Marinagarivorans cellulosilyticus: one gene and its partner. The protein of the gene in region 1 binds, or shares a complex with, the protein of each later gene. Links are inferred from orthologs where the notes say so. Each region holds a gene or a part of one and is shown on either strand. Other genes may lie near its edges. The genes, in order: MARGE09_RS08695 and MARGE09_RS13465.

Region 1 (16,028 bases):
CGCAGGTGGGCGAGATATTGATGATGAGGTGTACATCCCTATTACCACAGCACAATTAAAACTTTTTGGCCGGCCTTATTTATCTAGCATTATAGTGAAAGTGAGTAGCACCGACCTACTGCCTACAATTGAAGCAACCGTAACGCAAGAACTTAAACGCCGCCACGGCCGCGAAGACTTTATGGTACGTAATACGGCCACACTGGTTGAAGCTATTAGCGATACACAAGATACCTTGACATGGATGCTAGGCTCTGTGGCCGCTATATCACTATTTGTAGGTGGTATTGGCGTTATGAATATTATGCTGGTGAATGTCTCTGAGCGCCGCCGAGAAATCGGCTTACGCATTGCCACCGGAGCTAAACCTTCAGATATTTTACGGCAGTTCAATATTGAAGCCTTAATGGTTTGCTTACTAGGCGGGCTTATTGGCGTAGGTTTAGGCTTATTAATATCTCTCGTTTTACAACAGGCCGCTATTGCCGTCGCATTTTCATTAGCGCCACCCTTATTAGCCTTTACAACATCACTGTTAGTGGGTGTCATTTTTGGCTATGCCCCCGCGCATAAGGCGGCCTCCGTTAACCCTATTCAAGCGCTAGCAGAAGAATAATGTCGCGTTACTTTGATCAGCTTTTCCGTTTACCCACATTACGCCTTGCCATAATAGGCCTAATATTAGCTGCAAGCGGCTGCAACCATTACACACCGCAAGCGCTACCAGCCACACAAATACCCGAGGCCTTTAACAACATTACCGACACCCAGGCAGGGAAAGAAACGCAATGGCAATTAGTGCCTTTAACGCAATGGTGGCAAGTATTCGGCTCGCCAGAGCTGAACCAGCTGTTTACAGAATTAGAGCTAAATAACTTTGACCTAAAAACCGCTGCCATTTCGTTACGCCAAGCTAGCGCCATGTACGCTCAACAACGCAGTAACAACTGGCCCACGCTGGATACCAGTATAAACAACCGCAATGGGATTAGTTTTGATAACGGCAGCCATAACCACAGCAACACAGCTAGCATTAATGCAGGTTACAACGTCGACTTATGGGGCCAGCGCGATGCCGAAAACAGCAGCGCGGCAATGGCCTTGGTTGCGCAGCAAGAAAGTTATCGCAGCACCGTATTACAAATGCGCGCGCAACTTGCTCAAACCTATTTAAATACCCTCGCCTTACGCGAACGAGAAGAGATAGCCCAACAAAATTTAAACGCCGGCACCAACCTATTCAAACTCATTGAGCTGCGTTTTGAAGCTGGTATTGCGTCGCGCATAGAGCTAGACCAACAACGCAATGTTCTACTCAATAGCCAAGCCCAATTACATACCCTGCAGCGCAACCGTGTAACCAGCGAGCGGGCATTGGCCATATTACTCGGAAGGGCCAGCATCGTCGCATCGGATATACAAGGTATGTTTACCCAGATTAAAACACCCAATATCTCACCACTACAACCTGCAGCGCTCCTGGAAACACGCCCCGATATTGCCATAGCAGAAGCTTACCTACGCGAACAGGAAGCCAATGTTTATGTACAGCGTAAAAAGCGGTGGCCACGATTAAACCTTAGCGCGAACGTGAACCTAAGCAACTTGGCGGACATAAACCAAGGCTGGAGTGGGAATTTAGTTGAAGGGCTAACAATGCCTATTTTTAATGCTGGTAATATTAAGCAACAAATCGCCTATGCCGAAGGAGGCTTAGAAAAAGCACAATTAGGCTATCAACTCACTGTATTAAAAGCATTCTCAGACACCCTAGAAACACTAAGCGAATGGCAGCATCAAGCTCGATTGCAACCAATACGGGAGCAAGAATTAGCAAACAATCGGCAGTTATATTCCTTAGCACGGCTGCGCTACGAAGCAGGTGATACAGACTTTTTAACGCTACTGGCGGCGCAGCGTAGTTGGTTTAACGCAAGGGACAGCCACATTCAAGCACGACATCAACACCTTCAAGCCGCTGTAAATGTTTATCGCGCCATGGGCGGGAAATTAAACTATATGGGAGAATAGACCTCAATTAAACAAAATAATATCATCATCCAATAAGGGCGTTGCATAGTACCTTTTTTCAGCTGGGGTCAAAGCCTCTACCGCACTTTCCATTAGTGATCGTAACTCAATATTTTGTTTTATCTGTGACCCAAGTAGCTGATTTTCTCTTTCTATTGCAGCATTAACAATATCGAGAATTGTATTTTCCTGATCGGCATCTAGCCCCATAACAGGAAAAGCAGTAATTAATTGCGATAGCAAATCCTCACGAACATGGCGCTGTGTTTCCAGTAAGTGGTCATTAATACGATATAAGCAGCGCGTGAAATTATTCAGATTATTAACGACGCTAAGTTTTTCGGCCGCAGAAGTGACCCGCTCGCGATGTAATTTTGAGTGATGATCCAGCCAAGAGCTCATGGAATCTGCAAAAATAGCCACATTATCTTTCAATATATCGCTATCACGGGGGTTACAAAATTCGATATCAATAATTAATAGGATTTGCTCGCCATGATACGTAAATTGGCTATCATCTCGCCCATCTACATACGCTTCAGCGCCATGCAGCGCAGCCCGCTGGTGAAGCCTGACTGTATCACCAAATTTAATATGACGAGATTCCTCATTAAATTGAAACTGCGCAAAGCCAGAACACCCTAGGTCTTGTAGGGTTTTATGAGCACAACATAAAAAAGATTCCAGATTATGACACTCAATTAACCTACGAGATGCACGCGCGACAATGCCCGCCTGATAAGCACTTTGCATTGCGCTCATGGTGGTATCTTCATCAGAGACTTTCATATATTAATCCTTTGACTTTACAACCAATACAACGGCAAACGGCCAATAAATAGGCTACACAACAATTAACTAAAGGCGATTAAACTCAACTAAAAGTCATTTTCGCTACATTGACCTTAGGCTTAGTTTCAAAAATCGGCGAGAAATTAAATGAACTGTTCGCTAATGGCCCATTTTTTTCATGGCGCGTAACTCATTATTGCTTATAATCAGTTTTCGTTAATTTGATATAACCAAGTTGTTGCGTTGGTTTCAAGGATGAGCATCACGGAGAGCTGTGCCGAACACTATTCGGCCTACGCAATCATTGCAGGCTGTTGTCCTCTATGCTCGATATAAGTACCCCATTAAAAAGAGATATTAAATCACCCGCGAATGCCTTAAAACGCTCCAAGCGGCTTGTTATTCCAACACTAGGATTATCATTAAAAAGATTTTCAGTATTTCCACGCTATTGCCATATACAACATACTCAACTTTCACCGGGTAAATTTTGTGGCGACAGAACACTGCTTGCAGCCAATGGTGTTAGCGGGCTAAAGAGTACGGCCAACCTCAGCTACATGCTGCAAGTATCCATACTGTGCCCTCAAAAATTTATTTTTGGTTTTGTAGCACCGCAAGGAACGCTATTCTTAAATGGTCGCAAAATCACCGAGCATGATATTTTTGTGCTTAAAGCTGACGCCCTATACGATATGGTGGTTGCCCCAAACACCACACTTTTTGCATTTTCAATTGAAGATATTGACAACACAAATCACGAAGACCAAAAAACAAAGAATTCATTAATAAATACATTAAAGCAGCGCCTAATTTCCCCTAGCTCTGATAGCCAGCAACCTTTTTTAACACTCACCCGAAATGATCTTCGCGATACATTAATCAAACAATTTGATAGTTCGACAACCGCCCAGCCCCTATCGGTATTTGAGCTATCAGCGCAGCTATTAAATTCGAGCAACGCAAGCTTGTACCGCCCCAATAGCCGCAATAACCTGCTACTGAGAACACTGCGCTTAATGCAGGCGCAACCTTTTGCTTTTCGTAAAATTTCGGACGTAGCCCAAGCCTGCCATGTTTCGCAACGCGGGTTAGAGAAAGCCTTTGATGATGTACTAAACGGCAGCCCAGGCGAGTATTTAAAAGCTATTCAACTTAATCGTTACCGGTCAGCAATTATCCAAAACGCCGATAATTTAAAGCTCAGCTTGGCCGATATCGCCGGGCAGCTAGGCGCAGTAAACTATTCACGCCTGAGTAAAGACTACAAATCATTCTTTGAGCAACTGCCTAGCAATACCCGTAGGCGCCTTGAATAAGGCCTGCTTGCACTTAAACCCGGTAACATTCCCTCCCACCGAGGCCGCCCTTACTAAAAAGGCATTAAAAAAGCCCATAAAGCGGGTGCTCTATGGGCTATAGGATGTTGCATAAAGAGACTTCCATAAACAAGCTCCTTGCCAGTGATCATTCAGCCAATGGACGGGAGCTCTAAGGAATTACGTGTTCAAAAACAGCACGCTAAAATCTAATAACATACTTATTAGTTACATCCTACGCGGCCTTCTGTGGAAACAGCGATATCGTCAAACCAAACATTTTCGACGCCCTTATTATCTCCAAATGATCTCCAACCAAATGAAACATGATTGTCTATCTTAGAATCTGCAGAAACTGTGCTGAAGAATTGGCCTGGGTCGCGCGCCCATGCAGATGGAGACACCGCCTCAAGTATTACCTGCCCATCAACCCAAGCGTAAACCTGATCAAACATACTATTTTTAACAACGGCAAACTCTAAACACACCCACTGATTAGCAGGAATGGTTGCGGTTGGAACGATGTTCTCTGTGCCTGCATCAATACCTTTAGGTAAGAATGCACCTAAAATTGCATCTTGTAGCGTACCAAAACGAAGCTCTTGCTTATTAGAACCGCTCATTTCAGTAGAGTAAGCCATAAAGTGCACGTGATTCCCATCACCACCTTTAACCCCACCGCCTAGCGCCACCGGAATATTCATCCAAAAGCGAGAATAAAAAGCATCCTGCCCACTGGGTAAATCTTGAAAAATAAATGATGGCTGAATTGAAGTACCTCCCGTTTTAATCCTTACAGAATTAGAACCAGAGTGAGCTTTGCTGGAGTCAATCAAGGCAAAAGTACTGGCACCAGCGCTATTGCCTTGCGGGTCTATCTGATACTGCAAGAATGTTTTCCAGCCAGAAGGAGCCGTATTATTCGATTGACCTTCAAAATCATCATTAATAATTAAATTACCGTTGCCAGGGTTCGACGCACTGCTTGTAGTAGCTTGACTAGAAGAGCTCACAGCAGGCGCACTAGAACTTGTAACCGCCGAAGATGAACTACCCTCAACCACGCCACCACAGCTACCGCCTTGATAAACAGCGATGTTATCGAGCTGAACATCCCCAGCTTCGGCCGCCAGATTGAAGTACAAGCGGGCATCGGCGGCTGTTGCATCAGCCGTCACTACTGGTGAGAAGTTTTGGTACTGAGCCGTTAGTATCTCGTCGATATGGCCACCGCTGATATTCGCATAACCACCCGTGGCATTATTATCAAAACCCACCGTTAAGCTACGCATTCCTGCGCTAGCAGTCGTTTTCGCATCAAAGCAAATTACATATTGCTCACCAGCAGTCACACTCAACTCGTGCGTCATCTGCACAGCCCAAGGCTCCGCTGTATTCGCTGAAGGTATAGAAAAACTAACTTCACCACCAAAGCTCGCCGAAGGAATTACATTAAAACCTTCCCCTCCATTAGCGAAAGTGCCAGGGCTACTCAATAAGCTCATACCTACTGGTGCTGCACTGCTGGAAGACGCCTCAATCGAGCTTGATTGCTCCGCCTCAGAACTCGAGCTTTCACAAACTTGCGCGACAGCAATAAGGCCAGTGGCTACGTTTAAGTAGTAGGCAACGTCTGCAGCACAGCTCGCATCTGAAGCGTCACACATATTAAAATGCTGAGACATAGCAGATTCGATATAACCCGCTAATGTCGGCGAATTCGTTTTACCATACAAATCACCACCAACATCAGCCACATCAATGGGGCCTCCGAGACCACCAGCTGTTTTCCCATCTGCTGTTGGCACACCATGACAAGCTATGCAGCCCTCAAAAAGAGTCTCCCCCGATGCAAACTGGCCGCCATTAGGTTCTTCACAGGCCTCTTCCGAGCTAGAAACAGCAGCAGAACTGCTTGAAACAACCACAGCCTGGCTTGAAGAGCTTTCGACTGAGCTCGATGAAGGCGCAACCGAACTGCTGGGAACAACCACTTCAGAGCTACTAGAAACAGCAGCCTCAGAGCTAACTTCCACCGCACTACTAGAGCTATTATCAGTAGCAACACACGCAGAAAGCATCACAGACGCACTAGCTAGTAAGGCCGAGCGCCAATGCTGTGCAACCAATTGTTGAAGGGGAGTATCAAGCATAATTATTCTCGTTTGGGTTAAAAAACACTTTCTCGTTACGAGCGGGTCCTAGCTAAGCCGTCACTACCGTGTAAAAGTAATATTCCTAAACGCTTCAAATAACGCTAAAAGTATAATTATTGATTATTTATCCACCAATTGTATGGCGGCAGATGTGAAGAAACAAGAAGACTCACTAGTAGAACTGTTTTGAACCAAAGATCTAATAACCACATCACAAAAATCCACGCATTGCGTGACAGTCCCCCTGCAGTAGCCCCAACAGTTATAGGCGCTATTTCACCCAACTCCACTTAATTACTGGACGCAACCGCGCTATTGGCTAACACTAAGCAAAGTAATACCTTAGTATCACCGTGCCTGTGAAACAGGCTAGGCTAACACGACTAAGCGCACCACTAGCGCTCGACCAGTAAGCGCGGAAAATGGCAATTAATTCCAACACAGCAGACAAAATGGCACCAATGGAAAAGCAACAACCCCAAATACGTATTAGCGTGCAAAGTGAAGACTTTGATCAAAACCTGCAATATCAACAATTGCGGGTTTCCTCAGCAATAGGCGCTGTAGTTACATTCACAGGGTTGGTACGCGAATTCGCGCCCACCACAGCCAATACAGCCCACGGCAAAACAAACTTTGAGTTAGAGCATTACCCAGGGATGACAGAGCAAGTACTTGAGCAAATAGCCAATAATGCCTGCAAACAATGGCCACTTGATGCAGTTACGGTGATCCACCGTGTAGGCAAGCTAAGCTCTTGCGCGCAAATTGTATTTGTTGGCGTCGCTAGCGCTCATCGGCAGGCCGCTTTTGAAGCCTGCCATTGCATTATCGATTTATTAAAAACACAGGCACCTTTTTGGAAAAAAGAAGGCGATAAATGGGTCGAAGCCAAAGAAAGCGATCAACATGCCGCCACCCGCTGGCTAAGCAATAATGCTTAAATATTTTGTGGCACTACGCAACAGCCGCTATTGGCAGGCGCTTATTGTGCACTACAGCGCCGACCCCAAACTAATTTTCAAACAGTTTCGCTTAGGTGTTATTGGTTTTGCGATAGGCTTAGGCCTTATTATTGTGGCCAATAACAATATGCCTGCCTCCATCGAGCAAGAGCTTTGCGTTTTGGCCGGCCTCATTATTGGCGGCGTAGGCTTTATAGTGGCCATGCTCGCCCAAATGCGATTAATGATCGGCCGCTTTGTTCGTTTTTACAGCCAAGACAACAAATAGCACAACTTAATAAACGCCCCTATAAAAGTAAAAAAACTGTTATCCAAATTACTATTACTGAACAGAGTTATCGGCGCTGAAGCGGTGACTAGTGCATTACAGCCATGCGCCCTTATCATTAATATTAACCTAACACCGCACAACCTATCGCCACAGTGCCTAAAAGTCCCGCCCCGTTATCGGCGTCAACTTGCAGCCTGTTTGATTTGGGTCTGCGCAACACGATAATAATGCATCGACGGAATTGCTATAAACCGTATTCCAAAAAACTTCTGAGTGAAAATTATCCGCAGGCATCCAATGATTTAAAGGATATGTATTGCCGCGTTCATTCGCACCTTTAATTGGCATGCGCCCAGCGGCAGATGCAATTATGCCCATGTCGCAACTGTTTAAATTGCCAATGCGATGGCAACCGTTGCAGGTATTATCGCGCGTTGTTATTGCCTGGGGCTCTGGCCATGAATTAAAAGCTGAACCAATATAATTATTGTAATACCCCCAAGGGTCGGTCGGTACTTTATGCCAAACTTGGCCAATATAAGGGCTATACATAAAAGGGTCGGCATCGTGGCAACTACCACATTCTTTCGTGGCAGTAGCTTGCGGTGTCCACCAAAATTGCTCAGCGCTTACGCGGCCTGCCGGCGGTATTTTTTCGTTCGGGGGCGGTACACGGCTGGCATCAAAACCAGCGCTATCACCTTCTGGCGATTCCGCATGAAACCAACAAGTATCACCAGTGGCCACGCTATGCAAAATAATATCAACTTCGTCGTACAGCGGGCTTTGTGGTTCTCGTAAATACTCTCTGCGGCAAAAAGCCGATATCTGTACCTCCCCACGGGACAAATCCAACACTTTAGAATATGGCGTACACTGGCCAAAGGTATCGTCAGCATAAGGCAACATGGCAGGTTTATCACACGTTGTTACCTTGCTGTAATCTTTTGGAATTTCACCGTTAACCGTAATGGGTACAACTTCGCCATCATTACAATTAAAGGCAGGAATTTCACCAATTAAATCGGTACACATTTGGCCATATTGCAAAAGTGTTTCTGGCTCGCTAGCCGCCTTTTGCGTTTCAATTTTACTGCAACCGCCCAGCCCCAATAATGCCATGCATGCCATTAGTAATATGCGCTTTAAATGCAAACAATCGTTACCCATTGATAGCGCCTCCGGCCAATTTCACACTCACTGGGGTAGCCGCCAACGCAGCTGTATGCCTAACGACAGGTAAAGCAACCTCCCGAATTGCTGCTATATAACGAATATAACCGGTGCACCGACAAATATTGCCACCAATCCATTTCTCGATCATATTATCTAATTCACGCTCTTCGATTTTGGTAACAGCCAAATGCTCCAATAAAGCAGTAGCCGCCATTAAAAAACCCGAGGTGCAGTAACCACATTGAAAAGAAAAATGCTTTAAAAAAGCGTCCTGTAATGGCGCTAATTGGTCCTGATTACCGAGCGATTCCACCGTGTACACATGCATACCGTTAATCGCACTGAGTGGGGTTGAGCACGACAAGGCTTTTTCCAACGGCGCATCTTTCTGATTTCGCACAGCTACCGTACAGGCACGGCATACACCCACACCGCAACAAAATTTTGTGCCCGTTAAGTTTTCTCGCTCGTGCAAATAATCTACCAACGCCATATCGGCATCGTCTGCTTTTGCTGTAGCGACTTTACCATTTACGTAAAACTGTACCCCTGTATTATTTACACTCATGCTAAAGCCTCCAGAATATGGCTATTTTTAACTGGCAACTGCGTAAAGCGATGACCATCTATCGCCATGGCTAAAGCATTTAAAATAGCCGGCGCAATCGGGCACATAACGGCCTCGGCAATACCGCGTGCTGTAGTTTCGCCTTTACCCGGCGGTAATACGATTAGCTGCTGGTTTTTAGGAACATCGGCCATTTTGGCTAAGTGGTAACGATTTAAATTCCACAAGCCGTTACCAGGCCCGTCGGCGCTAATAGGGCAGTCTTCCAGCAAGGCATAACCTATTGCCATTGCAACCCCCCCTTGCGATTGGCCGCTAATTAACTCGGGGCAATGCTGTACACCAGCACTTAATACACTAACGCAATCACGCACTCTTACATCACCCGTATTTGGGTTTACCATGACAGCAACCAATGCCCCACAAGGCGCATAAGTGCTGCGGCCATAGTTAAAGGCTTCTGGCGGCGGGTTAACCACCTTTAAGCGCTTAACAGGTTGCAGATTAAATTCATCGGTACCGACTGCAATGTAATCTAGTGGCAAAGTTAAACTTGGGTTTATTTTTGTTAACGCCGAAAACCGAAAATTACCGAGTGAAAACTGCCCGACAAAAGAAGCATGCACAGCAGCATAAGTGGGTAAACGCTGATCGAAGATAACAGCAACAATAGAGCTCCAATCAATAGGCGATTGCCCCTCAACAATACAATAGCCATCCTGCCAACGTAAATCGTCATGGGATAACGTGCGCCCCAGCAAGTGAATAACAGCCGGCAATACTGCCTCGAGTAAAAAAGCTAACCCTGCCTGCTCAACCACATGATATTGGTAAAAAGCGCCCAAACAAGCGCTCGCCGACCCCGACGCTTTAATAACGTAATTATCCGCTGATGACTGGCTACTTGAAGTTGTTAGCCCTAAAGCATCAAAATACGCGGCATCTCCCATTTTTATATGGCTGGCATTCAAACCTAAATACCTTGCTGGCGCTAACCCCAGTGCCGTGGCTGCGCCATTGCCCATATCTATATAAGGGGTGCGTACGGTAAGTGTGCCATCACGGTTTAGTTGCACACCACCAAACATGCCGTCGCCACTGGTACCATAAGCTTCGTTCGATAATGCTAACCCCACGCCATAGCGCAAACCTTCGCGGCGGTATTCACGCTGCACTTTTTTACGATCGCGCCATAAAGAGTGAACCTCTAGTTGGTCTAAAATTTCTGTGAGTTGTAAATCTTGTGTTATTGGCGCACCTGTAATGGTTTGGCTATTAGATGTTAATAAATTCTTCCTGCGCAGGTTAAAAGGGCTCTTTTTAAAGTAATAGGCCGCTTCATCAATTAGGGTTTCTATTGCTAAAAATGCTTGCGGGCCGCCAAAGCCGCGCTGTGAACCGCCTAAAATATCTTTAGTATTGGTAGCCTTGGCTGTCGCCACAGCTTTGGGGATATCGTAAGCACAAAAACTACTCAACGCTGCCAGCTGAGCAACATAAGGGCTCAGGTTTTCTCGGCCACCGCCATTCATAACAAAGTCGCATTCCAGCGCTTGCATGCGTCCGCTTTTATCAAAAGCCAAAGTTTCCCAAAAATCGGTTTTATGCCGTTTAAGGCCAACTTGAAATTGTTCGAAGCGGGTATGCGACCAACGCAAAACTGCACCTTTAGCATAAGGCGCAGCCATAGCTAAATACATTGTGAAATATGATTTATCTCGGCCGCCAAAGCCTCCACCGGGGTAACACGAAATAAGTTCGACAGCATCGTCTTTATATAACGGGTATGCACAATTATCAGCGCTAAAAATTTCTGCAGCACCCGCTATATCGCCTACGGGGGATTGCGTACCCAGAAGTAAATGTAACTTATTTTTTTGACTATCGTACCATGCCAGCCCCGCCTCAGGCTCCATAAACATGGGGTCCATCACTTGGGTTTTAAATTTTTGATGGAAACACTGCCAACCCAAGTCATCCGCCGAGGCAATGTCATCACGAATACTATTCGCTATAGCAGGGTAACGGGTGGCGTAATCATCACTGGCAACCTTGCTAAAGCCTTGTGCGGCATCACGCACATAATTACTATTCGGGCTGTAATCACTGACCGGTTGGCTAGCGGAAGAAAACTGGTACGCGATGCACTGTTTATTAAATTGTAGAATTTTTAATGCCTTGCGATAAACATCAAAGCTACTAAAAATTAACAAGGCCACCGGCTGGCCATAATAATCAGGCATTTTATTAATAGCGGTAAAAAAAGGCTTACTCATGCCGCCGCCAAGGCTCATGTTATCTGCAGCTAGTTTAGCCGCATCAACAACGGCAATGGGCTGCAGTGCCTTGGGTAACATGCTATAGCTATAGCCCGTTACAACACTATCTATTCGGTCACAACGCAATGGATGCACGATGTATTCTTTATTGGGCCAAGCAGGAATGTCTTTTGCGCGAAAATCCCTAGCATACAATTTTTGCCCCAAGACCTTTGGCAAACCATCAATACGCTGCACCGCCTTGCCAGGCTCCGGAGCCCAAGATGGCTGGTAAGCAGGGCTAGCCCCCGTACGCTCAAGTTCACGAGCGTTGGCCGCTAGGCTTGCCGGCAAACTCGAAACCGTTAACCCCACGGCAGAGCCACCAGCCAATGTTCTTATAAAGCGCCTTTTATGTTGGTCTACCCCATCATCAGCTAACAAAGTACTGCCCTCTCATGCCATTGTAATTATTTTGGAGGGAGTCTAATTGATGCCACCAAACAATGGTATGCCAGCCTGCAAAGCTGCGCAGCCTAACGTGAACAAAAGATTGTTTTCACGTCATAAGTCAAAAAAACCAGCAACACCAGTCACTAGGCTTTAAAAACTAGCGCCTAACGAAAGCGCCAACACCACGAGCGGCACCATTAGCCTTTTAAACGCGTTAGACGTTTTAAACATTACCTTACTCCAAGGCAAAAAAAACAGTGCCTTAAAACACAGAATAGCTTTTCTCTATTTTTGAATCATCAATATTTAGCAGGATATTAGATGTTGAACTGAAAGACCAATACCGACTTTTAATTCACATTTGAAATAAGGGGCATATAACAGGCATAAAAAAACGGCGCTTGAAAGCGCCGTTTTTAAAGCCAGAAAAATCTGGTTTTGATGAAGCTAAGTTATCACTTAGTAGTCAGAGGTGCCCAATGGCGGGTAAGCATTGTTAATCAATTCAATAAACTGCTTATGAAACCAACCGCCCGCATGAGGAGAAAGGAAAGGCATAGGCTCAGTTGCTTTATCGCCATCACGAATAGATCCAGGAATACACATAGTATCTAAAGCTTTACCTTCGTAAATGGGGTTAGCGGCAGAATCCACAACTTCTTTATCAACTGCATCAAGCGCATTGTATGCAGCTCCCCCTTTAGGGTAATCCTTAACATCAAACGAAATACCGTCAGCTTCACCCGGTGGCTTCATCCAAAAGAACGCATCCAAGTGGGGACGTGAGCTATCAGGTGATGCTTTTGAAGTTTCACCAACACCCGCTTTATCAACATTACACCAGTGGCCTCGGTGCGCACGCAGATCAACTTTGTCACTCAAATTAGTGCCGCGACTACCGCTACCTGGTGTTGGGCGACCAGGGCGACCCCAGCCATTACGCGCAGTATCGATAATAAACCCTGGATTAAAGCCCGGTTGCTCAGATTTCACAGCAGCGTTAAAGCGGTCGATATAGGTCATCTCATCAACCGCAGAGTTCCACTCATAGAAATCAGCCAAATCCATTTTATCGCCGTCAGCGTTGGAGATAGCAGGCTCTTCAAGTGGTGTGTAGCCAGACGTATTTGATGCAAAACCACGTACTTTACTGAAGCCACTAATGCCGTCGGTGTTAGCACCTGCAATTAATTTAATAAAGCCTTCTACGCCACGCTCTAGATTGCCATCCCAACCTAACCAGCCAGCATGTGCAATATCAAGATAGGTATAGGTGTTATCGATTTTTGCGAGCTCTTCAATAGCAATTTGCAAACCATGACCATAAACACCCAAACCAGACTCTAGACCTGGCGAAGAGTATTTCGTCAGCAAGCTATCACAGTAAGTTTCGCCGCTTGCAGAAGTTAACGCGGGCCACGTCAAAGCTGGGCCGTCAGGGTTTAGATCGGTATTGGTAATCATATTGGGGTATGAGTCTGGCTCTAACATGGCAACAAGGCGCAAGTTTGCAAATTCAGGCTTAGCTTGGAACGCATCCAGAATTTGGCCTAGATACTCATCGCGGTAGCGGGCCATGCCATCATTAGGCATAGGATCTTGTGGCTTGCCCACTTCGTAAAGCTTGCCGTTAGAAGCAAAAGCCGCACAATCACGATCGGGCAAGTTATAAACAATTACTACAACAGTCATTGGAGAGATTTGACCATCTTGTTCAGCATAGTAATTTTGTTGTGCTACAGCGGCATCAAGATGCTGAACTAACGATCGACGACCAGCTTCAATGTCCCCGCCAATCGTTGCTGTAGAGTCCATCCAAATAGCGCTTGGCTGGTGCTGAACGTACTTGATTTTATCGGTCATGGCGCCGCCATCACCTGCGATCTCAAGCGAGTAATCCATCATTGTTTTGATATCTGGACTCAAGTAAAAGTACGAATCTTGAAATGGGTTACCGTCAGTTTGCAAAGGCGCGCCAGGCCGGCCTTTAGCTGCTAGCAATGGAATATTGCCATCGTAATTGGCGACAATAGCCACATCATCATCCGCTAGACTAGGAGTGGAAGATGCCGTAGCCATGCTACTAGAAGTAACAACTGGCGCACTGCTTACATTATTAGCCGAAGAGGTAATAACCGGTGCAGAGCTTTGCGTTTGCTGCTCGGAGGAACTAGAGGTGGTGCCACCAGTACATGCAGCCATGGCCATGGCGAGCGCACTAACCCCCATGCCCTTAGCTAGAGTGGTAGACCACTGAGTAAGACCTTGTTTCATGAAAATCCTCTTTGAATTAGATGCCCAAAAACAGCATTCGTTGTTGTTAAAACCTACAATCACGGTTTTGTAAATTTCAGGATTAGGCCTCAAGCTAAAATCAATATCACGTGATACTGAACCACAGGCAATCCACTAGAGCGGTGTATCCTAAGCAAAAATGCAATAAAAAGGGATGATGAAAAATCAGTATTTGCGAGCAGCATCACATGTTCTCGGCAATTTGCTTCGCATTTTTTAGCTTTGCCCGCGACATGCCAACTTAGGAAGAGCCGGCGCGTAAGCACTTACGCGAAAGACTGGAAAATTGCCTTCAAAAAAAACTGCGTATAAAAAATAATGAATAAAATCGCCATCAAATATCATAGGCAGATAAATCACCATATATTATAAATATATGGCTATCCTCTTCGCATGTTGGCGCACATATCCTCAACAAAACCCTGTTATTTATTTTATAACCATAGCTTTACCGTTCATATTTCCTATAAGTATAAACATACGATTACACAGCCTACATTTATGGCCTGCAGGCCTATACTCTAAGAACACCGTCTTGCCTGTTTATCCAAGGAAGCCAAATGCTCAGCCTATTTTTAAAATCAAAGCCTACTGCACAAGGAATAGAAAATAGCCCCAACCGGGATACAACCGCCAAGATGATAGCGATCGACAAATCGCTCGCAACAATAGAATTCACCCCAGACGGTAAAATTATTACTGCCAACGCTATTTTTTTAAACGCAGTAGGCTATCAGCTCCAAGATATTCAGGGGCAGCACCACTCTATTTTTGTCGATGAAAAAACAAAAAAAAGCGATGCTTATCGGCAATTTTGGGCTCGCTTAAATAATGGCGAATTTATTCAGAACGAATTCAAGCGTGTCGGTAAGCAAGGTAACGACATATGGATTCAAGCGACTTACAATCCACTGCTTGATGAACACAACCGTGTTTATAAAATCATAAAATTTGCAACCGATATAACTGCACAAAAATTAATACAAGCCGATTACAGCGGCCAAATCTCAGCCATTCATAAATCACTTGCTGTCATTGAGTTCGACACCCGAGGCAATATTCTGACTGCAAACAATAACTTTTTGAGCGCCATGGGTTATCGCCTTGATGAAATAAAAGGTAAACACCACCGCCTATTTGTAAGCGATGACTACGCAAAAAGCACTGAGTACAGCGCATTTTGGCAAAGCCTAAGTGAGGGTAACTTTGAATCTGGCGAATTTATGCGGCTCAATAAAGGTGGGGACGAGGTTTGGATTCAAGCCTCCTACAACCCCATCATGGACCTTAACGGCAAACCCATTAAAGTTGTTAAGTATGCATCAGACATTACCCAGCAAGTTATAGAGCGCAGTGATTTTTCTGGGCAGATAAACGCCATCAGTAAGTCCCAAGCGGTTATTGAATTTAATTTAGACGGCACAATTATCAAAGCCAACGATAACTTTTTAAAGACCGTAGGTTATAACCTGTCAGAAATTCAAGGCCAGCACCACTCCATGTTTGTAACACCGGAGCAACGCAACAGCACACAATACCAAAGCTTCTGGGAGCAATTACGCCAAGGAAAGCACCAATCGGCCGAGTACAAACGGATAGGCAAAAACGGAAAAGAAGTTTGGATAATGGCATCTTATAACCCCATTCTGGACCCTAAAGGGAAACCCTTTAAGGTTATAAAATACGCCACGGATGTCACGCAAGAAAAGCTGCAGCAAGCTGATTTTTCCGGTCAAATATCGGC
Region 2 (15,905 bases), 1.1 Mb from region 1 along the record:
ATTCTGTGTCCATTTCTTACCCATCGCATACCAGAAGACATTTGGCGCGCTCATAAATGCCTTATTGTGCACCCAGGTATTGAGGGGGATCGCGGCCCTTCATCCATTGATTATGCCATTACTCAAGATGCTGCCCAATGGGGAGTTACGCTGCTACAAGCCGATAGCGAAATGGATGCTGGTGACATTTGGGGCACACAAAATTTCCCCCTTCGCCGTGCAGGCAAAACCAGTGTTTATAAGCGCGAGGTTAGCTCGACCGCCGTTGCGCTTATAAAGCAGGCTTTGCTTGACTTCGAGAACACCGCCTTCACACCCAAACCGCTCGACTACAATAACCCCAACGTTGAAGGCACTTGCAACCCGCTGCTACGACAACCGATGCGCGCCATTAATTGGGACCAAGACAACACCCATACCATCATCCAAAAACTCTTTGCTGCCGATACCACACCAGGCCTACTAGACCACCTGCTTGGCCACGACATTCACCTTTTTGGTCCCGCGAACGAGCCACACTTAAAAGGCAAGCCCAAGCAAATACTAGCGATTCGCCACGGTGCGGTTTGTATCGGCACGCTCGATGGCGCCGTTTGGATCAAGCAAATGAAGTGTAAAACACACCCAGACTTGCCAGCCATTAAACTACCAGCGGCCAGAGTGATTAATGTTTTAGCCGGCAATAGCGATTTAGGTTTAATTGGCGACTTCGATTCCAGCGCCATTGACGATATTCGCGTAGAGCGCCAAGGCGACACCGCCTACGTCTATTTTGACTTTTATAATGGCGCTGCCAACACGCAGCAATGCTTACGCCTGAAACACACCTTAGCTCAAGTAAAAACTAGTGATGCTAAAGTGATTGTCCTAATGGGCGGCGAAGACTTTTTCAGTAACGGCATACATTTAAACTGCATTGAAGCCGCTAGCGATCCAGCACTGGAATCTTGGCAGAATATTAATGCTATCGACGACGTGGTTGAGGAAATCATAAATACCCCCAACCAGCTTACCGTTGCCGCGCTTCGCAATAATGCCGGAGCTGGGGGAGCTATTTTGGCGCTCGCTTGCGACAAAGTTATTATCCGCGAAGGTGTCGTACTAAACCCGCACTACCAAAAAATGGGGCTATACGGCTCCGAGTACTGGACCTACTTACTACCAAAACGCGTAGGCCAATCACTCGCCGCCGAACTCACAAGCCAATGCGAGCCACTATTAGCGAGCGAAGCTATTAATTGCCAATTTGCGGATCAAATGCTGCCGGAGGACTGGGAGCAATACCACGAACATTTGCATCACTTCTGCCAACAGCAATCAACTCAAATCGACTTATCAGCTGAGCTTGAACGCAAGCGAGCACAGCGAGCAGCAGACGAGAAAGCGAAGCCTTTAAGTGCATACCGTACCGAAGAACTTGCCAAAATGAGAGAGATTTTTTACAACCCAGAAAGCTCTTACCACATGGAACGCAAACTGTTTGTGTACAAAGGCAAACCGCCAGTAGCAGCGCAGCATGAAAATGCACCGCAGGCCTCAGCCTCAAACGCTAACGTCGCTTAGATCTTTCTATATGCGGGGGGCACACCCTCCCGCTTTTCCTGCATAACAATCCTACTTTAGCTTTTCCATCACGAAGGGCGTATCCCCTACCAGAAACGTCAACAGCTCGGCGTCGCGATCATAGCTAAATTCAAAGTCCGCAAAAACATCACAATTACCCGCGTCATCATGCAAAAAGACCAAATACCCCTTTGGCGCTTTAGGGTCGGCAACCTTGTCGTGTTTATTCGTCTCGTAGCGGCACGTTTTTTTCATGTCGTCGCGAACAAAGCGCGATAGCGATAGCTCGCATAACTCCTCAGCCTGTAAATTCAAACCTATCGTCGTATTGCCATCACTGTACTGCCACTGTCCTTGCAGACCATTTGTCGCACAGCCAACCAAAGAGCTCAGCGCGCCCCCCAGCATTAATAGCGTTTTTCTCATACCCACCTCCTATAAAAACTCATGGCGATAACACCCTATAAAGTTGCACGATTAATGCGCAATTAACGATTGCTTTTGTAGCATGCGTTCAACCACCAAAGCCTCTTCGCGCGTCAGCGGCTTATAACCACGCGGCTCACGCCAGCCATAGCCCCAGCGAAAGGATGTCGGCCAATAAGGCGAGCCGCCTATACGCACACCAATCAGCATCGCTACTCCAACTGCTGGCTCGCCAAGGTCATCGACGCAAACACGCAAAGCCTCATCGGCAGCCATTCTCGTCATGTAATCACCACCTTGCCAATAAGCCATATCATGGGCAACGCAGCATGATTGCCACAAGGTGTAATCCCAAACAGTACCATCGGGGAACATCGAGCAGCCATCAGTTGAAAAGGGTAATAACTGCGGCGCACTTTCTTGCGCTTTGACGCCATTAACAACAGTAAAAGCAGTGAATATCAATAGCATACATAAACAAGAGAATGAACGCTTATGGTATGCTTGCACCCCTTGATTCCTCCATTCAGCAACGTGGCGAGAACTTCGCATGATCCGTGTATATGGCATAAAAAATTGTGACACCGTAAAAAAAGCCGTATCTTGGCTCAATGAGCACAATATAGAGCATGAGTTTTTTGATGTAAAAACTTGCGGCCTCACACTCAAACAAATAGACGCATGGCGCGAGGCACTCGGCGCCGATACGCTCATCAACAAGCGCAGCACAACATGGAAGCAGTTATCGCCAACAGATCAAGAGCGCGTCTTACAACCTCAAGGCTTAGCCATAGTGCTGGCCAACCCAACATTGATCAAGCGCCCCCTTGTCGAGCACCACGATGGCGTCAGTGTTGGTTTTAGTGAAGCACAGTACAGCGCACTCTTTCACTCGCCCTCATAATTTTTATTTTTAAATCGTTTAGTCGTATTAGGAAAACACAATGACACAAGTTTATGCCCTCGGATTAGGTATTGGCCACCAAAACAGCAATGGTGACTGGTTAGACACATTTTTTGCCCTACCGTTGGTCAACCCCGAAAACGCAACAGCACAAGCTTTTATCAAAGCCTTAAATGTTAACGCCGAACAAGGCACCTACATTCCCAGCAGTACACAGCTGGCCGCCCTAGCAGACGCACTAGAGGGTAATAATTCGGAGCAAGCCGCGCTTGCACGCCAATTACAAGACAGCCAAGCTCCAATCGTTGCTGTGGTATTAAGCGAAAACAACGGCCCCAAAACTGTACCCGAAGCCTACCTAAAGCTTCACTTACTCAGCCATCGCTTAGTTAAACCGCATGAAACTTCGCTCGAAGGTATTTTCGCTTCGCTGCCCAATGTGGCATGGACAAACCAAGGTCCTATCGACCTAACCGAGCTGCCCGCCAAACAACTAGCAGCCCGCTTAAAGGGCCAAGTCATCAGTGTCGACAGCGTTGATAAATTCCCCAAAATGACCGACTACGTCGTGCCTTCTGGCGTACGTATTGCCGATACAGCCCGCGTACGCTTAGGTGCGCACATTGGCCAAGGCACAACCATCATGCACGAAGGCTTTGTTAATTTTAATGCAGGCACCTTAGGCGTTAGCATGGTTGAAGGCCGCATTTCTGCCGGTGTTATTGTCGGCGAAGGCAGCGACTTGGGTGGCGGCTGTTCCACAATGGGCACGCTCTCTGGCGGTGGCAACATCGTTATTTCTGTTGGCAAAGAAAGCCTAATTGGCGCCAACGCCGGTATCGGCATCCCCTTAGGTGACCGTTGCACTGTAGAGTCTGGTTTGTATATCACCGCAGGCACTAAAGTAATTTTACTCGACGATAGCAACCAACCAGTCAAAGAAGTAAAAGCGCGCGATCTTGCCAGCAAAGCCGACTTACTCTTCCGTCGCAACTCGCTTACTGGTGCTGTGGAATGCAAAACCAATAAAACAGCTATTGCTTTAAACGAAGAATTGCACGCTAACAACTAAGTCTACCTAGCACTTAGCTGTTTAGTACGCACAAGGCCTGTAGCCACCTTCTTGCTGCAGGCCTTTATATCCGCATCACTTGCAACCCTGCGCTTTTAGCCTACCAACACTAAAGATTTACTCATGACCAACCCCCTAAGCCCTACCCTGCAGCTCGCCTGCGACTTAATCGCTCAACCGTCTGTCACCCCAGAAGATGCCAATTGCCAAGAAATGATGATTGCGCGCTTAGAGGCTATTGGCTTTAAAGCTGAACGTTTACGCTTTGGTGATGTAGATAACTTTTGGGCTGTGCGCGGTAGCGATGGCCCCATTCTGGCCTATGCAGGCCATACCGATGTGGTACCCACAGGGCCACAAGAGCAGTGGGATAACCCGCCGTTTGAACCCAAAATCGAAAACGATATTTTATACGGCCGCGGTGCAGCTGATATGAAAGGCAGCCTTGCCGCCATGATTACCGCCTGCGAAAATTTCATTGCAGAGCACCCCAACCACAACGGCCGCATCGCCTTTTTAATTACCAGTGACGAAGAAGGTCCCGCCATTAATGGCACAGTTAAAGTGATTGAATGGCTAGAAGCCCGCAATGAAAAAATCACTTGGTGCCTAGTAGGCGAGCCCTCCAGCACGAACAAAGTCGGCGATATTATTAAAAATGGCCGGCGCGGTTCGCTAGGTGCGCAACTCACCATTAAAGGTAAACAAGGCCATGTTGCATACCCCCACCTAGCCGCCAACCCCATTCATTTGGTGGCACCAGCCATTGCGCAACTCAGCGCAGAACACTGGGATAACGGCAACGATCACTTCCCTGCCACCAGTTTTCAAATATCAAATTTTAACAGTGGCACCGGCGCAACCAATGTAATCCCTGGCGAAGCGCACATCGTTTTTAACTTTCGCTTTTCTACCGAAGTTACAGAACAACAACTGCGCGAACGTTCAGAAGCCATATTAAATGAGCACAAACTCAATTATGACCTAACATGGACACTCTCTGGCCAACCCTTCCTTACTGCCGAAGGCAAGCTAGTAGAAGCCGCAGCAGGCGCCATTAAAGCCGTAACAGGCTACGAAACCGAGCTATCAACATCGGGAGGCACTTCAGACGGGCGCTTTATTGCCCCCACCGGCGCACAAGTGGTAGAGCTTGGCCCCTTGAATGCCACCATCCACCAAGTGAATGAGCACGTTTGCGCCTCGGATTTAGATAAGCTCAGCTTAATTTACCAATCCATGATGGAACGCCTGTTTAATGACTGAATCTACAAAAAACAGCGATAAAAACGGCTTAACGCACCTTAATGCCGCAGGTGAAGCTCATATGGTCGATGTCGGCCAGAAGGCGGTTACCGAACGCTCCGCGACGGCAACTGGCTATGTCGAAATGCAACCTCAAACACTGCAAATGATTAACGATGGCAATCATAAAAAGGGGGACGTATTTGCGGTGGCGCGCATTGCCGGCATACAAGCGGCCAAACAAACAAGCCAGTTAATCCCTTTATGCCACCCATTAATGCTAACCAAAATTGCTGTCGAACTTACAGCGCAGCCCGAGCTTAGTCGGGTGCGCATTGAGGCAACCTGCAAACTTGCCGGCAAAACGGGCGTAGAGATGGAAGCACTCACAGCGGTATCGGTTGCTGCGTTAACCCTTTACGATATGTGTAAAGCTGTCGATAAAAGCATGACCATCACTGGCACGACATTAGTCGCTAAAAGTGGCGGCCGCAGCGGCAACTGGCACGCTTAGTTTGACCTTCAACCGCACAGCCCCTAACCAACAAGAGTTTAATGTATGTCCTCTATTAAACTGTGCTTTTTCGCCGCACTGAGTGAATCTCTTGGAGTGCGCGACGAAAACTACCCGCTAGATTCCACCATATCGCTTGACGCGCTAAAAAAAGCACTCACACAGCGCGGGCAACACTGGCAAGCGCTGGCCGATCCCAGTATCCTCTGCGCCATCAACCAAGAGATGGCCGCCGGCAATCCAGATATAAACCCCAATGACGAAGTTGCCTTTTTTCCACCGGTAACCGGTGGTTAATCAACAACTTTCAGCCAGCGGCACCCCAATTACACATTACACGGTAACCAATGCCCACCACCGATCCAAACTCTGTCGGGCTCGTTAGCCCTCAAAAAATTCACTTTAGCGAGCCCTTCACTTTAGCTTGCGGGCACACGCTGCCAGACTACGACCTTATGGTCGAAACCTACGGCAAACTGAATGCCCAAAAATCAAATGCTGTCCTTATTTGCCATGCGCTTTCTGGCAGCCAGCATGCGGCGGGTTTTTACGAAGGAGAAGAAAAACCCGGCTGGTGGGATGCGTACATTGGCCCAGGTAAAGCCATCGATACCAACCATTTTTTTGTCGTTTCTATGAATAATATTGGCGGCTGTCATGGGTCTACAGGCCCCACCAGCCTCAACCCAAAAACAGGAAAAGCCTGGGGCAGCGATTTCCCGCCGCTGCGTGTACGCGATTGGGTACACAATCAAGCTAAACTGGCCGATCACCTCGGTATTGATCAATGGGCGGCGGTTGTTGGCGGCAGCCTGGGTGGCATGCAAGCCATGCGCTGGGCCTTAGAATACCCAGAGCGCCTGCGCCATTGCGTCGTAATTGCCTCCGCAATGAAGCTAACAGCGCAAAATATAGCCTTTAACCAAACCGCTCGCCAAGCGATTATGGCCGACCCTGAGTTTATGGACGGCCATTATTTAGAAAATAGCACGCTGCCCGAATCCGGCTTGTCTGTCGCTCGCATGATTGGCCACATTACGTATTTATCCGATGATGGTATGGGCGAAAAATTCGGCCGCGCATTGCGCTCTGGTAGTTTTGAACAAGGCAGCGATGTGCCCGTAGAATTTCAAATAGAAAGCTACTTGCGCTACCAAGGCAGTAAATTTTCAAAATCATTCGACGCTAACACTTACATTCTAATGACTCGCGCGCTGGACTACTTTGACCTTGCCCGAGAATACCAAGACGACCCGGTAAAAGCTTTTCAGCAGGCCCAGTGTGATTTCGCCGTTATTTCATTTGATAGCGATTGGCGATTTGCGCCCGAGCGATCACGCGAAATTGCCACCGCACTATTACATGCAGACAAAAATGTTTTTTATGCTGAAATCGAATCGCCTTACGGGCACGATGCATTTTTAGTTCCCAATCAACCACGCTATGAAGCGCTTTTTTCAAGCTATATGCAAAAGGTCGCCAGCACATGCGCATAGACCAAAAAATCATTGAAAACTGGATTAAACCTAATGCCCGGGTACTGGACTTAGGCTGCGGTGATGGCAGCTTGCTCAACCATTTAACGCAAACAAAAAACATACGCGGCTATGGCCTTGAAATTAGTGAGCAAGGCATTTTGGCATGTGTTAAAAAAGGCATTAATGTTATTGAGCAAGACCTAGATGGCGGGCTCAGCAATTTTGCAGATCAAAGTTTTGATACCGTTATTATGTCGCAAGTACTGCAAACTATGCACTACCCCGACAAAGTACTTGCCGAAATGATGCGCGTTGGCCGCGAAGCGATTGTGACCTTCCCTAACTTTGGTCACTGGCGCGCGCGCTGGCATTTAGCCGTCGGCGGGAAAATGCCCGTCTCCGACTTGCTACCTTATGAATGGTACAACACCCCGAATATTCACTTTTGTACATTCAAAGATTTTGAGGTGCTGTGCAAACAGTTGAACTACCAAGTCATCGATAGGCAAGTTGCAGCAGAAACAGCGCCGGACAAATGGCTCCACCCGCTGCGCCCCAACCTATTTGGCGAAACGGCTATTTATCGCATTCGCGGCTAGTGTAAATGTTATGCGCGATTATTTAATCGCGCGCTATTTGTGCCAACAGCCTATCTAGCACATTAGCAAAAGCTTGTCTGTCGCTATTATTTAATGGCGCTGGCCCGCCCGTTGCTTGCCCGGCATTTCGCATCTCCTCCATAAAATTACGCATAGCCAAACGCTGCTCAATATTATTAGGGGTGAATTTTTCACCGCGCGGGCTAATCACTTGCACGCCCTTTGCGATGACTTCAGCCGCTAAAGGAATATCAGCAGTAATCAGTAAATCCCCCACCTGGCAATGCTGGACAATATAATTATCTGCCACATCAAAACCGGCCGGCACCACAACAGACCGAATAACCGGTGATGGCGGTGTGCGAAGCGCTTGATTTGCCACCAAAATCAGTGGCACCTGCACACGATTAGCCGCTTTAAATAAAATATCTTTAATCACATTAGGACACGCATCGGCGTCTACCCAAATTTGCATTTTTTTGCCATCCCCCATTAACACATGCGTGCAGCCTATTCGATGGACATGCACGACGCCAGCACTAGCTACAACCACAAAACAAAATGAACAAAAAATAGACAGGGCGCGCCATTAGATGTATAGTCGCGCCTCTTTTGACTTGATGCCATAACAGTAAAGCGCTTTTCGGCAGATGCCATGCGCGGGTAAAGGGTGGAGTTTTCAACCAGCAGGAACGCGGTTGATGTGAATACAACGGCGTTGTACCACACAAAACACCACATATCCTCAACCCAACTTTGCTACACATGGCATTGTAATTTACTAGGCACCGAGTACCCCACTGCGAAGACGCAAGGGCTGCAGGTGTAGGGAATCTAACCCAAACCCTATAGGTTTGGGTAGCGACTAAACATTTAGCGGCAGCGACTACGTCTTGCAACACCTCCTTAGCCTTTGGGCTTTCGAGCTCGTCAGACGCCCTCATGCACTTAACCTTCAATTGCGTAACTGCAATTATAAGGTAGCGCCATGAGTAAACCGTATGCCGCCCAACATATTCGCACGCTTCCTTGCACGCACCTTACCGCCCTCGCAATTGGCACCTCCCGCCGCAACACCACAGGAAACCTGCATGACCCAACCTAGCCAGACGTTTGAGCAACTGGGCCTCAACGACCAAATTCTTAAAGCCATTAAACACATTGGCTACGAGACCCCCTCCCCTATTCAACAGCAAGCTATTCCCGTAATGCTTGAAGGCCGTGATATTTTGGGCCAAGCCCAAACCGGTACCGGTAAAACAGCCGCATTTGCACTGCCAATACTGCAAATGGTCGATGCCAAGCAACATTCGCCTCAAGTATTAGTACTTGCGCCAACACGCGAACTTGCAATTCAGGTAGCCGAAGCGTTTCAAAACTACGCCCAAGACATTAAAGGCTTTCACGTACTCCCCATATATGGCGGCCAAGGTTACGAGCAACAAATACGTGCCTTAAAGCGCGGCGTACAAGTTATTGTAGGGACTCCTGGGCGCGTAATGGATCACATGCGCAAAGGTACCCTAAAGCTCGATGGTTTAAAGCACTTAGTACTGGATGAAGCTGACGAAATGCTTCGCATGGGTTTTATCGACGACGTAGAGTGGGTACTCGAGCGCACCCCTCAAGACCGCCAAATTGCGCTGTTTTCAGCAACAATGCCAAAAGAAATTGCCCGCGTTGCCAACACCTATTTACAAAACCCACAGCATGTAAAAATTGAAGTCACCACAACCACGGCGACCACCATTCGCCAGCGCTTTTGGCCTGTGGGCGGCATCAGCAAAATGGATGCCCTTACGCGCATATTAGAAGCAGAAAAATTCGATGCTGTGATTATGTTTGTGCGCACTAAAACCGCCACCGTTGAGCTTGCCGAAAAGCTTGAAGCGCGCGGCTACAGCGCATCAGCGCTTAATGGTGATATTTCGCAGAACATTCGCGAGCGCACTGTTGAGCGCCTTAAAAACGGAAAAATTGATATCTTAATCGCAACAGATGTTGCCGCTCGCGGGCTGGACGTTGATCGCATTAGTCATGTTATCAACTACGATATCCCATACGATACCGAAGCCTACGTACACCGCATTGGCCGTACTGGCCGCGCCGGCCGCCAAGGCGATGCGATTTTATTTGTCGCGCGCCGCGAAATGCGCATGCTGCGCACCATCGAGCGCGCTACCGGCAAAGATATTGAGCAAATGAAACTGCCATCGGTTGCCGATATCAACGAGCAGCGCCAACAACGCTTTAAGCAGCAAATACTTGATACCATTGCCGGCGAAAACTTGGACATTTACACCAAGCTTATCGAAGAAATGCAAGCCGAAAGCCCCAGCGACCTAATTGCACTTGCAGCTGCGTTGGCCAAAATGGTACACGGCGAGCAACCACTATTATTAGAAGATCGCCCAGAGCGCGCGCCACGTGAATTTAAAGAGCGTGACGATCGGCCATCGCGCGACGGCCGCCGCCGTGAGCGCGATGGCCGAGAAGGCCGCAGTAAGCGTCGCACCGAAAGCGATGTACCCATGGAAAGCTACCGCTTAGAAGTGGGCCGCGATGACGGCGTAAAACCCGGTAACATTGTTGGCGCCATCGCCAACGAAGCCGATATCAGCAGCCAGCACATTCACAACATTCGCATTAGCGAAAACTACACAACCGTTGAGCTACCTGCAGGCATGCCACCTGCATTGCTTAACAAGTTGCGGTCGGTGTGGGTTTGCCAAAAACAGCTGCAAATCTCACCAATGACGCCAGGCAGCAATACCAAAGAGCACGCGCCCCGCAAAGAGCGCAAACGCCCTTCTGGTGATCGCCCAAGTTTTGAAAAGCCCAAAACGCGAAAGAAGCGCGCCAACCAAGATTAATTTAAAACTTGCATTTGCGTAGCACCAAAGGCCACCGTTACCCAACGGTGGCCTTTTTGCTTAAAGCGCCAAGCTTTTTCAGGCCATAAATATTCCACCGAGACCCCACATGACATTCGCCACCATGGCTTTAAGCCCGGCCCTATTACAAGCCATTAGCGAAAAAGGTTACCTAAGCCCTACCGCCATTCAAGCACAAGCGATTCCCGCCATTTTGACTGGCGCAGACGTTGTCGCAACAGCACAAACAGGCACAGGTAAAACCGCTAGTTTTGTGCTGCCATTATTACAAATGCTCAGTAATGAAACCACCGAGGGCACGCGCACACGACGCCCCAAACGCTTTCGTGCGCTAATCATTAGCCCAACGCGAGAACTCGCATTACAAATTGAAGACAATATTCACCAATACAGCCGACACCTCGATATTCGCGCAACCGCGATGGTGGGAGGTATGACTTACCAACAACAAAAACAAAAGCTTATCGAAGGCATCGATATTTTAGTCGCCACGCCAGGACGCTTGCTGGATATGGCCAATCAGCGCGCGCTGCACTTCGATGAAGTAAAAACCTTAGTGCTAGACGAAGCCGATAGAATGCTAGATATGGGGTTTATTGACGACATCCATAAAATACTAAATAAACTACCCAAGCAACGCCAAACCTTACTGTTTTCGGCTACGCTGCCTAAAGCCATACGCAAGCTGGCCAACAGTGAAATTCACAACCCTATAGAAATCACTATAGATCCCCAAAAGGCCGCCGCACCCAAAATTGAGCAGTGGCTAGTGGCAATAGATAAACACAACAAATCAGCTCTGCTTAGCCACTTAATTAAAGAGCAGCATTGGACGCAGGCGTTAATTTTTATTCGCACGCAACATGGCGCCGCCAAGCTTGTAAGCCAATTAGAAAAACGCGGCATCGCTGCCGAGGCTATTCACGGCGGTAGAAGCCAAGCATCACGCAGCCAAATACTGGCTGACTTTAAAACCGGCAAAATTCAATTTTTAGTCGCAACCGGTGTTGCCGCACGCGGTATCGATATCAATGAGCTTTCGCGCGTCGTTAATTACGACCTACCTGACGACACCGATGATTATATCCACCGCATCGGCCGCACAGGGCGGGCCGGCCTAAAAGGCGAAGGCATATCACTCGTGTCCAAAGACGATTTCAAACGCCTCTGCGCCATCGAGCGCAGGCTCAACAAAATTATTACTCGTAAAGAAATCGATGGATTTAGCGTTACTAAAGGCCTCCCCCCATCCAATTTAAACTTCACACTAAAAAGTGTCCAAAAATCGCCTTATAGCGCAAGCGAAGAAAACCTTGCCGCCAAAGCAGCTAAAAAACCAACGCCAATAAAAGCCTCAAAAGAGGCCCCAAAAAGTGCAGCCAACGTATGGGCACAATGGGTTGATAAAAACAAGGGCTAAGGCGCCATTGCCCGCCCTGCTGCGCCAATAAAATTATTTTTCAAAGCAACACCAAACATTCCAATAGATAACTTGCGTGTCATTTAATGTTGGCTATTCTGATTTAAGCCACAAGGGTATCGCTAAAAGAATAATTGTTTCGTGCGTGCGAAAAACACCGCCAAAGAGTCGAAATTCACGCAGGGTAAGGCCCACACCAGCCTTACCCTACGGATAGTAGACAGTGAAAATTGATTCTCAGTCAGTTAGGGTTCAATAACAAAAACGGTGACGCCGCAGCACGAAAAAATATACTTTTAGAGGTACTCCAAAATAAAAAACACAAAAGGGCACCTCTAAAAATAGTAATTTTTGTGTGAGAGCAAGGAAGTACCGCCCGGAGAGCCGCAGTTTACATGGTGTAAATGAGGACTCGAGGACGGAGCTGACGCCGCTATCGCGGAAAAAGTGCATTTTTAGAGATGCCCAAAAACTTATATAGGAATAAACGATGAGTGATGCGACTAATTCCAGTGACCCAGTACGCCCACTAAACGAAGCTGATCACCGTTTAGTTAAAGAAATTAATGAGCAATGGACGCGCGAACAAGCGCTAAGTGAATTAAAAGGCCATTTACAAATTGCCATTGAGGTGGAGCTAGCTACCATTCCCATTTATCTATACACCTATTACTCCATTAACCGAACACCAGACTCCTTCCCCGACTCAGACATTTCCCGCTTTGCCGACAAGGCGGGTTCGACCATTATGAGTGTCGCGGTTGAAGAGATGCTACACATGTCTTTGGCATCGAACATTTTATATTCGCTGGGCCAACAGCCAGAGCTTTACCTTAAATCACCAGGCCCCTATCCCAGTAATTTACCCGGCCACAGCAAGTTAGGGCCCGACCACAAGCCGCTAGCCTTGCCTTTGTCGAAGCTTTCACTCGAACAAATGTGGCACTTTTTAGAAATTGAATACCCGGCAAAAGCCGATGCCCCGCCTGAAGGCAAAAACTGGCAAACCATTGGCCAAATTTACGCTTATATTCGCTGCATAATTAGCTCCGAGCACATCAAAGACAGCGACTTTCACCAGGGCCGAGAAAAACATCAAATACAACCCACCAATTATTCACCAAACAGTATCGATACGGTCTACCCAGAACGCAGCTTTGATAAAACCTGCCCTGAGCCCGCCCCAGCTAAAAATTCTGCTGCGGCTGTAGCCAGCTTTTCGAGCCAAGAAAATAGCCACGCAGGGCCTTCGGCCTTAATGACAATTGATTCATGCGAACGCGCACTACAAGCCATTCAAACCATTGATGCGCAAGGTGAAGGCTACGGCCCGAGTAAATTTGATGATCAAACCCAGCAAGAATTATCACACTATTATAAATTCCTAAGCTTGCAGTCCGAGCTAGCAGGCTATAGCGAAAGCCACGAACGTTTGCCTTGCGAGCCCAAACCACCCAAAGCGGCCGACAGACAATACAGCCCTGCAGAACTAACCAATATTGTTTACGACTTCCCAGACAACCCGGTTGCTGCCAGCTATCCGGCTGGGCGTAGCGATGTGGCTAATGTGGTTAGCGGGCTCTATCAATACATGCTGATTATGACTGAGAGTATTTTTTTACAAGATCCAAAAGAGCAAAAAGTCTACTTTAATAAATCCCTCCACCGCTCGATGATCTGGATTTTAGATAAAATTATTCAAGCCATGCGCGAGGTAAACTTAGACGGTGTTACTCCCTCGAAGTCAACCCGCAGCCTTCGCTTAGCGCCAACCTTCGAAAACATCAATTTAGGCCCTCGCGACCAAGCTTTTGCAAACCTAACCAATATGTGTGATCAACTCGATGCAAAATATGGCAACGAGCATTGGTACACTTATGATATTCAATCCTATGTGAAAAAAGTCAAAAGCCTGCCCGATGTAAGCAAACTGTGGAAAAAAGACAGCACTGGATGTGATGTTAAAAAATACCACGGCATCCCTAAGTTCCCAGCCAATCCACCCGCAACAATTAATAGCGATGAAGCCCGACACGCGTGCATGGGGCTAAACAGCTGCAAAAATCAGGGGCGTACTCAGGATAACAATTGCGCGGGACAGGGTTATTGCTCTACTGCGCTATCGTATAATTTTGCCAAACCCGAACAGCCTAGCATTAGTGATCACACATGCCATGTGCTAAATGATTGCAAAGGCCAAGGCGGTTGCGGGCTTTATGGAACCGGCGACGAGCAAAATAACCCAGGCGCCAATGACTGCGCTGTATTAGGCTCTTGTGCCACACCCATTAATGCAGAACGCTTTAGTACCGACGGCCCCAACCAAGGTAAAAGTGTTTGGCTTCGCGCACGAAAAGTTTTTGAAGAAAAAACATGGCCCGAGCTACGCGCTAAAAACAAAAGCCTACCCGAAAAGCCTGCCCCAGTACCGCACCATGATTTATTCAAATACGGCCCAACGATAGAATGGATACACGATTACAGCGGCGAAGGCATGACCGCATGCGGTGCTAGCGGTATGAGTGGCGCCGGTAGTTGTGCATGATTAATATAAAAAAAGAAAATTTGGCACAAGGTCGCATGGAAGCGACCATTAACCATAAATTAGGCTTAGGCGTTGGCTTGCGCAACGTGCATTTCGACCATATTTTAAAACAAAAACCTAACGTCGATTGGTTTGAGGCTATTTCTGAAAATTTTATGGATTCCGGCGGTAGGCCACGTGCAGTAATACGAAAAATAGCGCAACACTACCCTGTTGTATTGCATGGTGTATCCATGTCTATAGGCAGCACCGACCCACTTGATATTCATTATTTGAATCGATTAAAAACACTGGCCGATGAACTTCAAGCGCGCTGGGTCAGTGATCACTTATGCTGGACGGGCGTTCACAGCATTAACAGCCACGACCTATTGCCTTTACCGCTCAACGAAGACACCCTGCAACATGTCACCGCTCGCGTATTACAAGCACAAGAACATTTAAACCGCCCATTGGTACTCGAAAACCCCAGCACTTACGTTCGCTTTCGCCATTCAACACTGAGCGAGCCCGAATTTTTAACGGCCCTGTGCGCCGCAACGGGCTGTAAATTACTGTTAGATGTAAATAATGTGTACGTCAGTTGTTTTAACGCCGGCACAAATCCATATGATTATTTGGCCCAATTCCCTTTTGAGCATGTAGTGCAAATGCATTTAGCTGGCCACCAACACTGCGGCACACATATTATCGACACCCATGATCAACCTGTAAGCCAAGATGTTTGGGCACTTTTTCAAACCGCTTGGCAACGCAGTAATGGCGCCGCCACACTGCTGGAATGGGATGGCGATGTCCCTGCTTTTGAGCAACTCCACGAAGAAATTCTGCGCGCAAGACATTATATGAATGCCGCAAGCCAACCCGTAAAAGCAGCACAAAATACGCTAAATAATCACAATAAAAACCCATCTACGCCCATCGACTTTATGCTGCCCGATGTTATGGCACACAGCCGAGTACATAACGTATGACGACAGCAATACCCCCATTAAGCACTGTGCAACGCTGGATGAAAGATGCCCTAATCAACCCCAGCAGTGCAGATCAACAATCAATTGGCGATACCTTATTAGCCGGTAACATGCTAGATGCTGCAAGCTGTTTAGCGATTTACCAGCGCAGTTATATTTTGCGTTTGCGAAAATGTTTAGCCGAGCAATTCCCCGCAACCTACTTTGCCCTAGGCGAGCCAGTTTTTAACGACTTCACCGACCAATACTTAAGCACCTACCCATCGCAAAG

What was found.
Region 2: the proteins of MARGE09_RS08695 (region 1) and MARGE09_RS13465 are in contact, whole or in part, in a crystal structure (PDB 1FMA), measured with the Escherichia coli proteins. The link is inferred for Marinagarivorans cellulosilyticus from one-to-one orthologs.

Annotation. Positions count from the first base shown.
Region 1 is NZ_AP023086.1:2,215,170-2,231,197, reverse strand. The notes cover bases 5,551-8,500. They hold MARGE09_RS08695 (molybdenum cofactor biosynthesis protein MoaE), read left to right. Parts: upstream 5,551-6,759; coding sequence 6,760-7,242; downstream 7,243-8,500. Other genes in these bases: MARGE09_RS08685 (hypothetical protein), read right to left, coding at 7,691-8,500; MARGE09_RS08690 (hypothetical protein), read left to right, coding at 7,235-7,531; MARGE09_RS08700 (hypothetical protein), read right to left, coding at 5,551-6,295. In the rest of the region: MARGE09_RS08720 (MacB family efflux pump subunit), read left to right, coding at 1-616; MARGE09_RS08715 (TolC family protein), read left to right, coding at 616-2,031; MARGE09_RS08710 (hypothetical protein), read right to left, coding at 2,035-2,820; MARGE09_RS08705 (AraC family transcriptional regulator), read left to right, coding at 3,147-4,142; more of MARGE09_RS08700, read right to left, coding at 4,367-5,550; more of MARGE09_RS08685, read right to left, coding at 8,501-8,704; MARGE09_RS08680 ((2Fe-2S)-binding protein), read right to left, coding at 8,697-9,278; MARGE09_RS08675 (xanthine dehydrogenase family protein molybdopterin-binding subunit), read right to left, coding at 9,275-11,980; MARGE09_RS08670 (glycoside hydrolase family 6 protein), read right to left, coding at 12,449-14,263; MARGE09_RS08665 (methyl-accepting chemotaxis protein), read left to right, coding at 14,845-16,028. UniProt on the Escherichia coli protein: Converts molybdopterin precursor Z to molybdopterin. This requires the incorporation of two sulfur atoms into precursor Z to generate a dithiolene group. The sulfur is provided by MoaD.
Region 2 is NZ_AP023086.1:3,350,984-3,366,888, reverse strand. Bases 4,569-7,395 are described here. They hold MARGE09_RS13465 (MoaD/ThiS family protein), read left to right. Parts: upstream 4,569-5,769; coding sequence 5,770-6,021; downstream 6,022-7,395. Other genes in these bases: metW (methionine biosynthesis protein MetW), read left to right, coding at 7,211-7,395; metX (homoserine O-succinyltransferase MetX), read left to right, coding at 6,072-7,220; moaC (cyclic pyranopterin monophosphate synthase MoaC), read left to right, coding at 5,224-5,724; dapE (succinyl-diaminopimelate desuccinylase), read left to right, coding at 4,569-5,231. Outside these bases: MARGE09_RS13500 (enoyl-CoA hydratase-related protein), read left to right, coding at 1-1,563; MARGE09_RS13495 (hypothetical protein), read right to left, coding at 1,615-1,989; MARGE09_RS13490 (FAD-binding oxidoreductase), read right to left, coding at 2,041-2,460; MARGE09_RS13485 (Spx/MgsR family RNA polymerase-binding regulatory protein), read left to right, coding at 2,540-2,893; dapD (2,3,4,5-tetrahydropyridine-2,6-dicarboxylate N-succinyltransferase), read left to right, coding at 2,934-3,965; more of dapE, read left to right, coding at 4,089-4,568; more of metW, read left to right, coding at 7,396-7,801; MARGE09_RS13450 (YaiI/YqxD family protein), read right to left, coding at 7,824-8,276; MARGE09_RS13445 (DEAD/DEAH box helicase), read left to right, coding at 8,893-10,674; MARGE09_RS13440 (DEAD/DEAH box helicase), read left to right, coding at 10,784-12,115; MARGE09_RS13435 (ferritin-like domain-containing protein), read left to right, coding at 12,606-14,660; bufB (MNIO family bufferin maturase), read left to right, coding at 14,657-15,634; MARGE09_RS13425 (HvfC/BufC N-terminal domain-containing protein), read left to right, coding at 15,631-15,905. UniProt on the Escherichia coli protein: Involved in sulfur transfer in the conversion of molybdopterin precursor Z to molybdopterin.